Regions from separate parts of the Staphylococcus sp. aM genome, predicted to be linked through region 2. Evidence: a T-box and tRNA genes for the amino acid it is inferred to sense, from the RefSeq annotation. Region 2 holds a T-box; the other holds one or more tRNA genes.
The links. The T-box of region 2 lies ahead of serS (serine--tRNA ligase). A T-box ahead of a tRNA ligase gene usually reads a tRNA of that ligase, here a tRNA-Ser.
Positions count from the first base shown of each region.

Region 1: it encodes a tRNA-Ser, which carries the amino acid that the T-box ahead of serS (serine--tRNA ligase) is inferred to sense. The anticodon was not compared.

Region 1 is NZ_CP121447.1:1,013,562-1,018,752, reverse strand. It holds gene menE (o-succinylbenzoate--CoA ligase) at 1-679, opposite strand, end outside; gene P7F85_RS05155 (epsilon family phenol-soluble modulin) at 931-999, shown strand; tRNA gene P7F85_RS05150 (tRNA-Ser) at 1,859-1,947, opposite strand; tRNA gene P7F85_RS05145 (tRNA-Glu) at 2,000-2,071, opposite strand; tRNA gene P7F85_RS05140 (tRNA-Asn) at 2,073-2,147, opposite strand; tRNA gene P7F85_RS05135 (tRNA-Gly) at 2,155-2,228, opposite strand; tRNA gene P7F85_RS05130 (tRNA-His) at 2,250-2,325, opposite strand; tRNA gene P7F85_RS05125 (tRNA-Phe) at 2,339-2,411, opposite strand; tRNA gene P7F85_RS05120 (tRNA-Asp) at 2,425-2,500, opposite strand; tRNA gene P7F85_RS05115 (tRNA-Met) at 2,516-2,589, opposite strand; gene P7F85_RS05110 (RBBP9/YdeN family alpha/beta hydrolase) at 3,030-3,584, opposite strand; gene hemY (protoporphyrinogen oxidase) at 3,716-5,113, opposite strand; gene hemH (ferrochelatase) at 5,135-5,191, opposite strand, start outside.
Region 2 is NZ_CP121447.1:8,321-13,511, forward strand. It holds gene gyrA (DNA gyrase subunit A) at 1-846, shown strand, start outside; gene P7F85_RS00035 (NAD(P)H-hydrate dehydratase) at 958-1,770, opposite strand; gene hutH (histidine ammonia-lyase) at 2,104-3,603, shown strand; T-box leader at 3,687-3,902, shown strand; gene serS (serine--tRNA ligase) at 3,985-5,191, shown strand, end outside.

The DNA of each region.
Region 1 (5,191 bases), 1.0 Mb from region 2:
CAAGTGACACATGAGTAATATCTTCATTTTTAATAATATCAAGCATATTTTCTGTATTATATTTCTCTAATAGTCTGACAGTAAATCCTTCCATCACACTACGTAATATCACACTCAAACCTGATATATGATAAATCGGGAGTACAGATAACCATTTAGATTGTTGACTATATCCTAAGCTCCTTTTACATCCTTCTGCACTTGCTAGATGATTCTTAAACGTTTGAGGCACAGCCTTTTGTGGACCAGTCGTACCCGATGTAAACATGATTGATGCGATATTTTCTAATTTAAAAATATTCATTTGATCTTCTATTTGATTTAAAAGCTGAATTTCCTCAATATTGTATATATTAAAACCTTCTAATTCTAAAGATGTCGTTGTGATAATTGTATTAACATCGATTGAATTCATTTGAGCAATCATTTCATTAGTCGTTAACCGAGTATTAATCATCGCAATTTCAATATTAGCAAGCCAACATGCATGTATTAAAATCAATGACTCAATTCGATTATTAATATGTAAACCAATTCTTGACTGAGATAATTGGTTTAAATGTTGTGAAAGTCCATGCGCTTCATCATATAAAGCTTTGAATGTAAGCGAGTGTTGTCCATCAGTCACAGCTATTTTATTTTTATTCTTGATAGATTGTTCTTTTAACCAAAAGTCCACGAGTCATTCCTCCATTTATCATTACATATTTAATTATAACGATTTTAATTGAATCTATCAGTGGTCAAATCTTAAATTTCTAAATAAAGTATGTAGAAATAAATGTATATCTACACCCTTGCATTCAAGAATGTCCTTTTAAATTATAAAAACTACACCTTGGGAAATACGTATATAAAATAAGAAAAAAATCCCTAAAAAGATTAAAAAAGATTTATATTAAAGATACAAATTATAGGAGGTGAATCACAATGCAATTTATCACAGATCTTATCAAAAAAGCAGTAGATTTCTTCAAAGGTTTATTTGGTAACAAATAATCTGCATCATGATCATCCTGGAACTCAAGTTCCATAATCCTATGGCCCTAAAGCATACCTTATCGTATCGCTTTAGGGTTTTTCTTATATGTTTGATATGCTATATGTGGATATAGTTTTATTTAATTGGTAGACAAAGTTTGAATGAAAAAGAATATATTATAAATATTATTGTTACTAAGATACTCAGATATGCTTCATATATGACTTTGAAATTATAAACAGACATAAAATAATTGCAATGTTTTCAAAATCAATTGCCAAATTTCTGATAACCTTAACCCCTTCTATTTTTATAATCCCAAATCTGGTGATTACTAACATTTATTATATTGTTAAACAGTGACTCATAATCATATTGACTTCTCTTATAACTTTCATTTGAATTTATCCATAAAAAAAATAGAGATTTAAATAGTAATACTTCAATCTCTATAATATAATTTTTTGTTTAATTGTATAAATTCTCATGATGTACCTCTTTAAATTAAAAAAGCAGGAAGAGTACAAAACTCAATCCTGCATAATACTATGATATTCATTATTACGCCTTGCCTCATAGTAAGACGGCTACTGTAATTAATGTATTTTGTTTTAAAGTCCACGCATGGTCGTTGACTTATATATATTATAACATTTTTATTTTATTTCTCAATATATAATTCTAATGTTTCATTTCTTTTTTTAACGTTGTGTGGTTGTCTTTCTTTATGGTCTTCAATTTTTGATTGGGCAACTTTACTCACTTTTATTAGAATTTAGACTTTCATTTAAATTCTCTTATCCTCAAATTAATGCCTAATTTAAAAGAAAACAAAAATAAGCCTAGAATGGATTAAAACCATTCTAGGCGTTTTTACGGAGAGTGAGGGATTCGAACCCTCGAGACGCTTGTGGCGCCTACACACTTTCCAGGCGTGCTCCTTCGGCCAGCTCGGACAACTCTCCATCATAATATGATAAATAAAAAAACAGAAGCGATATTTCACTTCTGTTTGTATGACTCCTACGGGACTCGAACCCGTGTTACCGCCGTGAAAGGGCGGTGTCTTAACCGCTTGACCAAGGAGCCATGGCTCCACAGGTAGGACTCGAACCTACGACCGATCGGTTAACAGCCGATAGCTCTACCACTGAGCTACTGTGGAATAATAATGGAGCGGGTGATGGGAATCGAACCCACAACATCAGCTTGGAAGGCTGAGGTTTTGCCATTAAACTACACCCGCATGTGAAATGTAATACGATTATGGGGCGGTTGAAGGGAATCGAACCCTCGAATGTCGGAACCACAATCCGAATCGTTAACCACTTCGCCACAACCGCCAAAAATGACGAATGGTTCAGGACAGAGTCGAACTGCCGACACATGGAGCTTCAATCCATTGCTCTACCAACTGAGCTACTGAACCATAATATTAATAATGGCGGTCTCGACGGGAATCGAACCCGCGATCTCCTGCGTGACAGGCAGGCGTGTTAACCGCTACACTACGAGACCTATTAAAACTATGTATTGCGGGAGGCGGATTTGAACCACCGACCTTCGGGTTATGAGCCCGACGAGCTACCGAACTGCTCCATCCCGCGATAATATTATTTTTGACTACTTGATTATTGTACCATCATTAGCTTAATAAAGTCAACACTTTTTTAAAACTAAATTTACATTGTTTGAATTAATAAAACAATCGATACGTTCAAGTTGCTTTAATACGCTCTCGCTTAACACTTTATTAGTATATTAAGTTTGTTACTATTAGTCAATATTAATTCCAAATTAAAATGTGTAAAAATTACTACTTGATTTCATTTTATAACAAAAGTGTCTAAATGGCCTTCTATTATATTAACTTTCATCCAATATTGATACCTTTTCTATTAAATGATCATCTTCTATTTTTCATGTTTTCTGTTTTTCGTCCCTTACTGCTACTAAATGGATCACAATATCAAATGACTAACGCCATACTTATCTATTCTAAATAAGTACGGCGCATATTTAAAATTATATTATTAATTTCCCTACCCTATTGCGTCATAAATCCTTGCATACGATTTTGTAGTGATGTGAATGTAGTAAAACCATCCTCTTCCATAAAATGGCCACCATCTTCAACAACTCTCATACGTCCATCTAAGGTATCCATAAGTCGCTTCGTTTCTTTATATGAAACATGTGTATCATTTTTAGAACTCAAACCATAAAAATGATCTACTTTACTTTTAACTCGTTCATAATTAATCGTTACTCCATGTAAATCAATATTTTCATCTATGTCTACTGCATCATCTTTAAAACCAGCAATACTGAATAGCCCTTCAACATTTTGTTCTAATGTTTCTATAAATTTCAAAGTCGCTATCGTTCCAAATCCATGTGTTACAAAATATGTATCTTTCTTTCTTACATTTAATTGTTGTTGCATTTGCTTAACCCACATATCAATTTTAGCAGGAGTATTAGCTTCTAAATTAAAAAGAGAGACTTTATATCCTTCTAACGTTAAATTGTGACCTAACCATTCATACCAATGATTATGTGCATTTCCTACACTTGAATGAACAATGATGACATCTGTCATTTTTATCAACCTCACTTCTAGATTAAGTAGCAGTCTTTATCATGAACGTATTTATCTTTATTCTATATCAAAAGCACTTTAAAAAGACATTGTTATCCTTTTAAAGTGCTTTAATTAAATTATAAAACGTATTAACGTAATTCCTCTAGCATTTCATCAACCGCATTATGACCTTGTTGGATACAATCAGGTAGGCCAACCGCTTCAAATGGCGCCCCTGTAATTTTTAATCGCGGATAAGTTCGTTTAATATGTTCTTGAATTTTTCTAATTTGTTTAATGTGACCTACATGGTATTGAGGCATACTTTTCGGTAATCGATTGACTATTGTGAATTCAGGATCACCTTTAAATGTCATCATTTGTTTTAAATCACGACGTACTATAGAAACAATTTCTTCATCTGTGTGATCATCCACAACAGTATCACCTGGTTTACCAACATAAGCTCTTATTAAAACTTTGCCTTCTGGTGTTGTAAATGGCCATTTTTTAGATGTCCATGTACATGCCGTAATATCTGTATTACTTGTTCTAGCAATTACAAAACCAGTACCATCATAAGTATTTTCAATATCTTTTTCATCAAATGCTAGGACAACTGTTGCCACTGTTGTTGAATCCATCGTATTGAAATAATCAAACGCTGGATCATGATTGAACCATTGCATAAACACTTGTTGAGGTGTAGTGACTAATACACCATCATATACTTCATTTTTACCATCAACAACCACTTGATAGTCTCTTTGAGATACAATAATATCTTCAACTTTAGTGTTATATTGAATGTCTACACCTTGATTTTTAACAGCTTCTTCAAGTGCTTCGATAAATGAGCTTAAACCATGCTTGAACTGTTTAAATTGTCCTTTAGGCGCACCTGGGTATAATTGACGTTGTTTAATACGTTGTTCTTTTTCATCTTTCATACCTTTAATTAAGCTACCAAAGGCTTCTTCTTTTTCTTTAAAATTGGGAAATGTACTCATTAAACTTAAGTCATCTATATTTGTACCATAGATACCACCCATTAGTGGTTCAATTAAATTCTCAAGAACTTCATCACCTAAACGTTGTCTAAAGAAATCACCTACTGAAATGTCATCTTCTATCTCGATAGGCTTTTTAAATAAATCTAATCCAGCTCTAAGTTTACCTAATGGTGAAATTAATTTAGTTTTGATAAAAGGTTTAATATCCGTTGGTATGCCCATAATAGAACCACCCGGTATCGGATATAATTTATTTTTAGCATAAATGTATGATTGACCTGTCGTATTGGTAATTAAATCATTACCTAATCCAATTTCATTAGCTATATCAGTCATAATCGTTTTTCTACCTAAATAAGACTCTGGGCCTAATTCAATCGTATAGCCATCTTTACGGTATGTTTGGATTTTTCCACCTGGTCGATTGGTTGCCTCATAAATGGTTACATTTAAATGAGGATTTTGTTTTTTCATATAGTAAGCACTTGTTAAGCCGGTTATACCTGCACCGATGATTGCTACATTCTTACTCAAAATCATTCACGCTTCCTTCTATTAAAATACTGATTTAATTTCGTCTACAATTGCACCGATAAATAATGGATGCGTATT
Region 2 (5,191 bases):
GACGATTACCTAGTATTTGCAACACGTAAAGGTATCGTTAAACGATCATCATTAAGTAACTTCTCTCGTATTAATAAAAACGGTAAAATTGCGATTAACTTTAAAGAAGATGATGAGTTAATTGCAGTTAGACTAACAGATGGTGAAGAAGATATCCTTATTGGTACTGCACATGCTTCATTGATTAGATTCTCTGAAAAAGCATTACGTCCACTTGGCCGTACAGCAGCAGGTGTGAAAGGTATCACATTACGTGAAGGTGATGAAGTAGTCGGTTTAGACGTCGCACATGCGAATAGTGAAGATGAAGTATTAGTTGTTACTGAAAATGGTTATGGTAAACGTACACCAGTTGCTGATTACCGATTATCAAATCGTGGCGGTAAAGGTATTAAGACGGCAACAATTACAGAACGTAATGGTAACATCGTATGTATCACAACTGTTACAGGTGAAGAAGACTTAATGGTTGTAACGAATGCAGGTGTGATTATACGTCTAGATGTACATGACATCTCACAAAATGGTCGTTCTGCACAAGGTGTTCGACTTATGCGTCTAGGTGATGACCAATTTGTTTCAACAGTAGCTAAAGTAAAACAAGAAGATGACGCTGATGAAGCAGAATCAGATATTGAAAGTGATAATGCTCAAGGTGAGTCTAGTAACGAAGAAGTTATCGAAGGTGGCGCACCAGGCAAAGCGATTCAAACTGAAGTTACTGATGAAGAACAAGGTTCAGAAGACACTCAAGATGGTGATGAACGAATCGAAGTAAGACAAGACTTTATGGATCGTGTAAATGAAGATATCGAAAACGATTCAGAAGATAATGAAGATGAATAAACCATAATATAAAGTAGAAAATAAGACTCCCCTATCATCAGGGGAGTCTTATTTTTATGTAATAAAAAGGGATATGGCGACTGTTAAATGTGACCATATTCCCTATATAAGCTATTCTTCTAATTGTTTCATTGCGAATGGAATTTCATTGATTAAACGTGATGGTGGTACGACATACATCGTTTCAGAAAGCTTTTCTCCGATATAACTATGTGTATAAGTCGCGCTCATCACCGCTTCTTTAATACTGTCAAATTGACCTACGAAGCTAGTAATCATTCCTGCTAAAGTATCTCCCATACCACCAGTTGCCATAGCTGGGCTACCGATAGATAGTTTATAATCTTCATTTCTAAAGTAAATCTCAGTACCATGTTTTTTTAGAACAACTGTTGCGCCAATACGATCAACCACTTCACGATTACGCTCATAAGTTTGTTCTTCAATTGGGATACCACTTAAACGTTCCCACTCTTTTTGATGTGGCGTAAAAATTACTCGACATGAAGGTAGTTGAGGTTTAAGTTTACTAAAAATAGTAATAGCATCACCGTCTACTATTAAATTCTGATGAGGTTGGATGTTTTGTAATAGGAAAGTAATGGCATTATTTCCTTTAAAGTCTACACCAAGTCCAGGTCCAATTAAGATACTGTCTGTCATTTCAATCATTTTAGTAAGCATCTTTGTATCGTTAATATCGATAACCATTGCTTCCGGGCATCGAGAATGTAATGCAGCATGATTAGTTGGGTGTGTTGCTACAGTAATTAAACCACTACCACTAAATACACATGCACGTGCTGCTAACATGATTGCACCACCTAAATTAGCAGATCCACCAATTAATAGGATTTTACCGTAATCACCTTTATGAGACTCTTCTTTTCTTTTAGGAATATTAATAGTATCTAAAGTTTCCATCTACCTAAACCTCCTTTTACCGGATTATCTATTTCTATTATACAAACCGGTTTATGTTCATTGATTCATTTGATATTGAATATAAGTCACAACGATGTGTGTGCTTTTAAATACAATAAAAAATACTATACCTGTAATACACTTTCGTCAATAGGAATTTAAGAAATGTAACGATATATATACCAAGTATAACAATGACAATATTTTAGCGTATTAAATAATTAAATTGTTAATGTATTATAAAAATTGTAAAAGGTATTGTTTATATAAAAATGAAAACGTATACTTTTTGATAATGGAAGTTTTAATTCTACATAAAGGGGAGCTGTTTCTATGACTTTATTTTTAAATGGAGATGCTTTAACGATTGAAGATATTAAACAATTATTACACCAAGATTTAAAAATTGAAATCACAGAGGAAGCATTAGAAAGAGTTAAAAAAAGTAGAAGTGTAGTAGAACGAATCATTAATGATAAAGAAACCATTTATGGGATTACTACAGGATTTGGTTTATTTAGCGATGTGCGTATTGATTCGACTCAATATAATGACTTACAAGTTAATTTAATACGTTCACACGCTTGTGGGATGGGCGAACCATTTTCTGAAGAAGTATCACTTGTGATGATGATTTTACGTCTTAATACATTATTAAAAGGAAATTCAGGGGTAACTTTAGAATTGGTCGACCAGCTCAAATATTTCATCAATGAGCGTATTATACCTGTGATTCCTCAACAAGGTTCACTTGGTGCATCAGGTGATTTGGCACCATTATCTCATTTAGCTTTAGCACTTATTGGTGAAGGGCTTGTTTATTTTAAAAATGAAGAAGTTGATAGTCGTTATGTTTTAAATGAATTAGGAAGAGCACCATTACATCTACAAGCTAAAGAAGGATTAGCACTAATTAATGGCACACAGGCTATGACTGCACAAGGGGTCATTAATTATATTGAAGCGGAAGACTTAGGTTACCAAGCAGAGTGGATTGCGGCGCTCACACATCAAGCGTTAAATGGTATTGTTGATGCATATGATCATAGAGTACATGCAGTTAGAAATAGTCAAGAACAAGTAGATGTCGCGGCACGTATGCGTGATTGGTTAGCAGACTCAAAGTTAACAACAAGACAAGCTGAGATTCGTGTTCAAGATGCTTATTCTTTACGTTGTATTCCACAAATTCATGGCGCAAGTTATCAAGTGTTTAACTACGTAAAAGAAAAGTTAGAGTTTGAAATGAATGCTTCAAATGATAATCCGCTTATCTTTGATGAAGACGGTGAAACAACAGTCATATCTGGTGGTAACTTCCATGGACAACCTATCGCCTTTGCGCTTGATCATTTGAAATTAGGTGTCAGTGAATTAGCGAATGTTTCAGAACGACGTGTGGAACGACTAGTGAATCCGCAATTGAATAACGGTCTACCTGCATTCTTAAGTCCTGAACCTGGTTTACAAAGTGGCGCGATGATTATGCAATATGCAGCAGCGAGTCTAGTATCTGAGAATAAAACACTTGCACATCCAGCGAGTGTAGATTCTATACCATCTTCAGCTAACCAAGAAGATCATGTATCTATGGGAACGATTGCTTCAAGACATGGTTATCAAATGATTGAAAATGCACGACGAGTTATTGCGATTGAATGTATTATTGCGTTACAAGCAGTTGAGTTAAAAGGTGTCAATCAACTATCACCTAAAACACGAGACAAATATGACGAATTTAGAAACATTGTGCCATCTATCAAACAGGATAGACAATTCCATAAGGACATAGAAGCCGTAGCACAGTACTTAAAGGATAGTGCATATCATTAATACATTCATAAAATGAAAATGATTGAATTTTAAAATAACTTGAAAATTACAAAAAACTTTGCTATATTGTGAGTAAGTTAATAAAACATTGTTCGTAGGCCAAGTAGTATTATTGATGGATTTCAGAGAGCTTGTGGTTAGTGAGAACAAGTAATCCACTTTAATATGAATCTACCTACATTTAGTGAGCAATCGGCGAATAACCGTTATTTTAGTTAAGTGCAAACGAAGTTACATTTCATTGAGATGTTTGCTTTGTTTGTTAAATAGGGTGGCAACGCGTAGACCACGTCCCTTGTCGGGGCGTGGTCTTTTTGTATGCTTTTATATACATAGTTGGCATGCTAAATATATATTTTTATGGGAAAGGATGAAGGTTTCATGTTAGATATTAAACTTTTTAGAACAGAGCCAGACAAAGTTAAGAGCAAAATTGAATTAAGAGGAGACGACCCTAAAGTAGTCGATGAGGTATTAGAATTAGATGAAAAGCGTCGTACATTAATAAGCAAGACAGAAGAGATGAAAGCGAAACGTAATAAAGTAAGTGAAGAAATCGCTCAGAAAAAACGTAATAAAGAAAATGCTGATGATGTTATCGCTGAAATGCGTCAATTAGGTGATGACATTAAAGAATATGATACACAATTAAATGAAATTGATAATAAAATGTCTGATATTCTATGTCGTATTCCAAACCTTATCAATGATGATGTACCACAAGGCGCTTCAGATGAAGAAAATATCGAAGTTAAAAAATGGGGTACACCTCGTGAATTTGATTTCGAAGCGAAAGCACACTGGGATATCGTAGAAGATCTTAAAATGGCTGACTTCGATCGTGCCGCTAAAATTTCTGGCGCACGTTTCGTTTATCTAACAAGAGACGGTGCACAATTAGAACGTGCATTAATGAACTACATGATTACTAAACATACAACACAACATGGTTACACTGAAATGATGGTACCTCAATTAGTTAACGCTGATACAATGTATGGTACTGGTCAATTACCTAAATTCGAAGAAGATTTATTTAAAGTAGAAAAAGAAGGACTATATACAATTCCAACTGCTGAAGTACCTTTAACAAACTTCTATCGTGATGAAATCATCCAACCAGGTGTCTTACCTGAAAAATTCACTGGACAATCTGCATGTTTCCGTAGTGAAGCGGGTTCAGCTGGTAGAGATACAAGAGGTTTAATTCGTTTACACCAATTCGACAAAGTTGAAATGGTACGCTTTGAAAAACCTGAAGATTCTTGGGATGCTTTAGAAGAAATGACTACAAACGCTGAAGCAATCTTAGAAGAATTAGGATTACCATATCGTCGTGTTATCTTATGTACTGGAGACATTGGTTTCAGTGCTAGTAAAACATACGACTTAGAAGTATGGTTACCAAGCTATAACGACTACAAAGAAATCAGTTCATGTTCAAACTGTACTGACTTCCAAGCACGACGTGCCAATATCCGTTTCAAACGTGATAATGCAGCTAAACCTGAATTAGCGCATACGTTAAATGGTAGTGGTTTAGCTGTAGGTCGTACATTCGCAGCAATCGTTGAGAACTATCAAAATG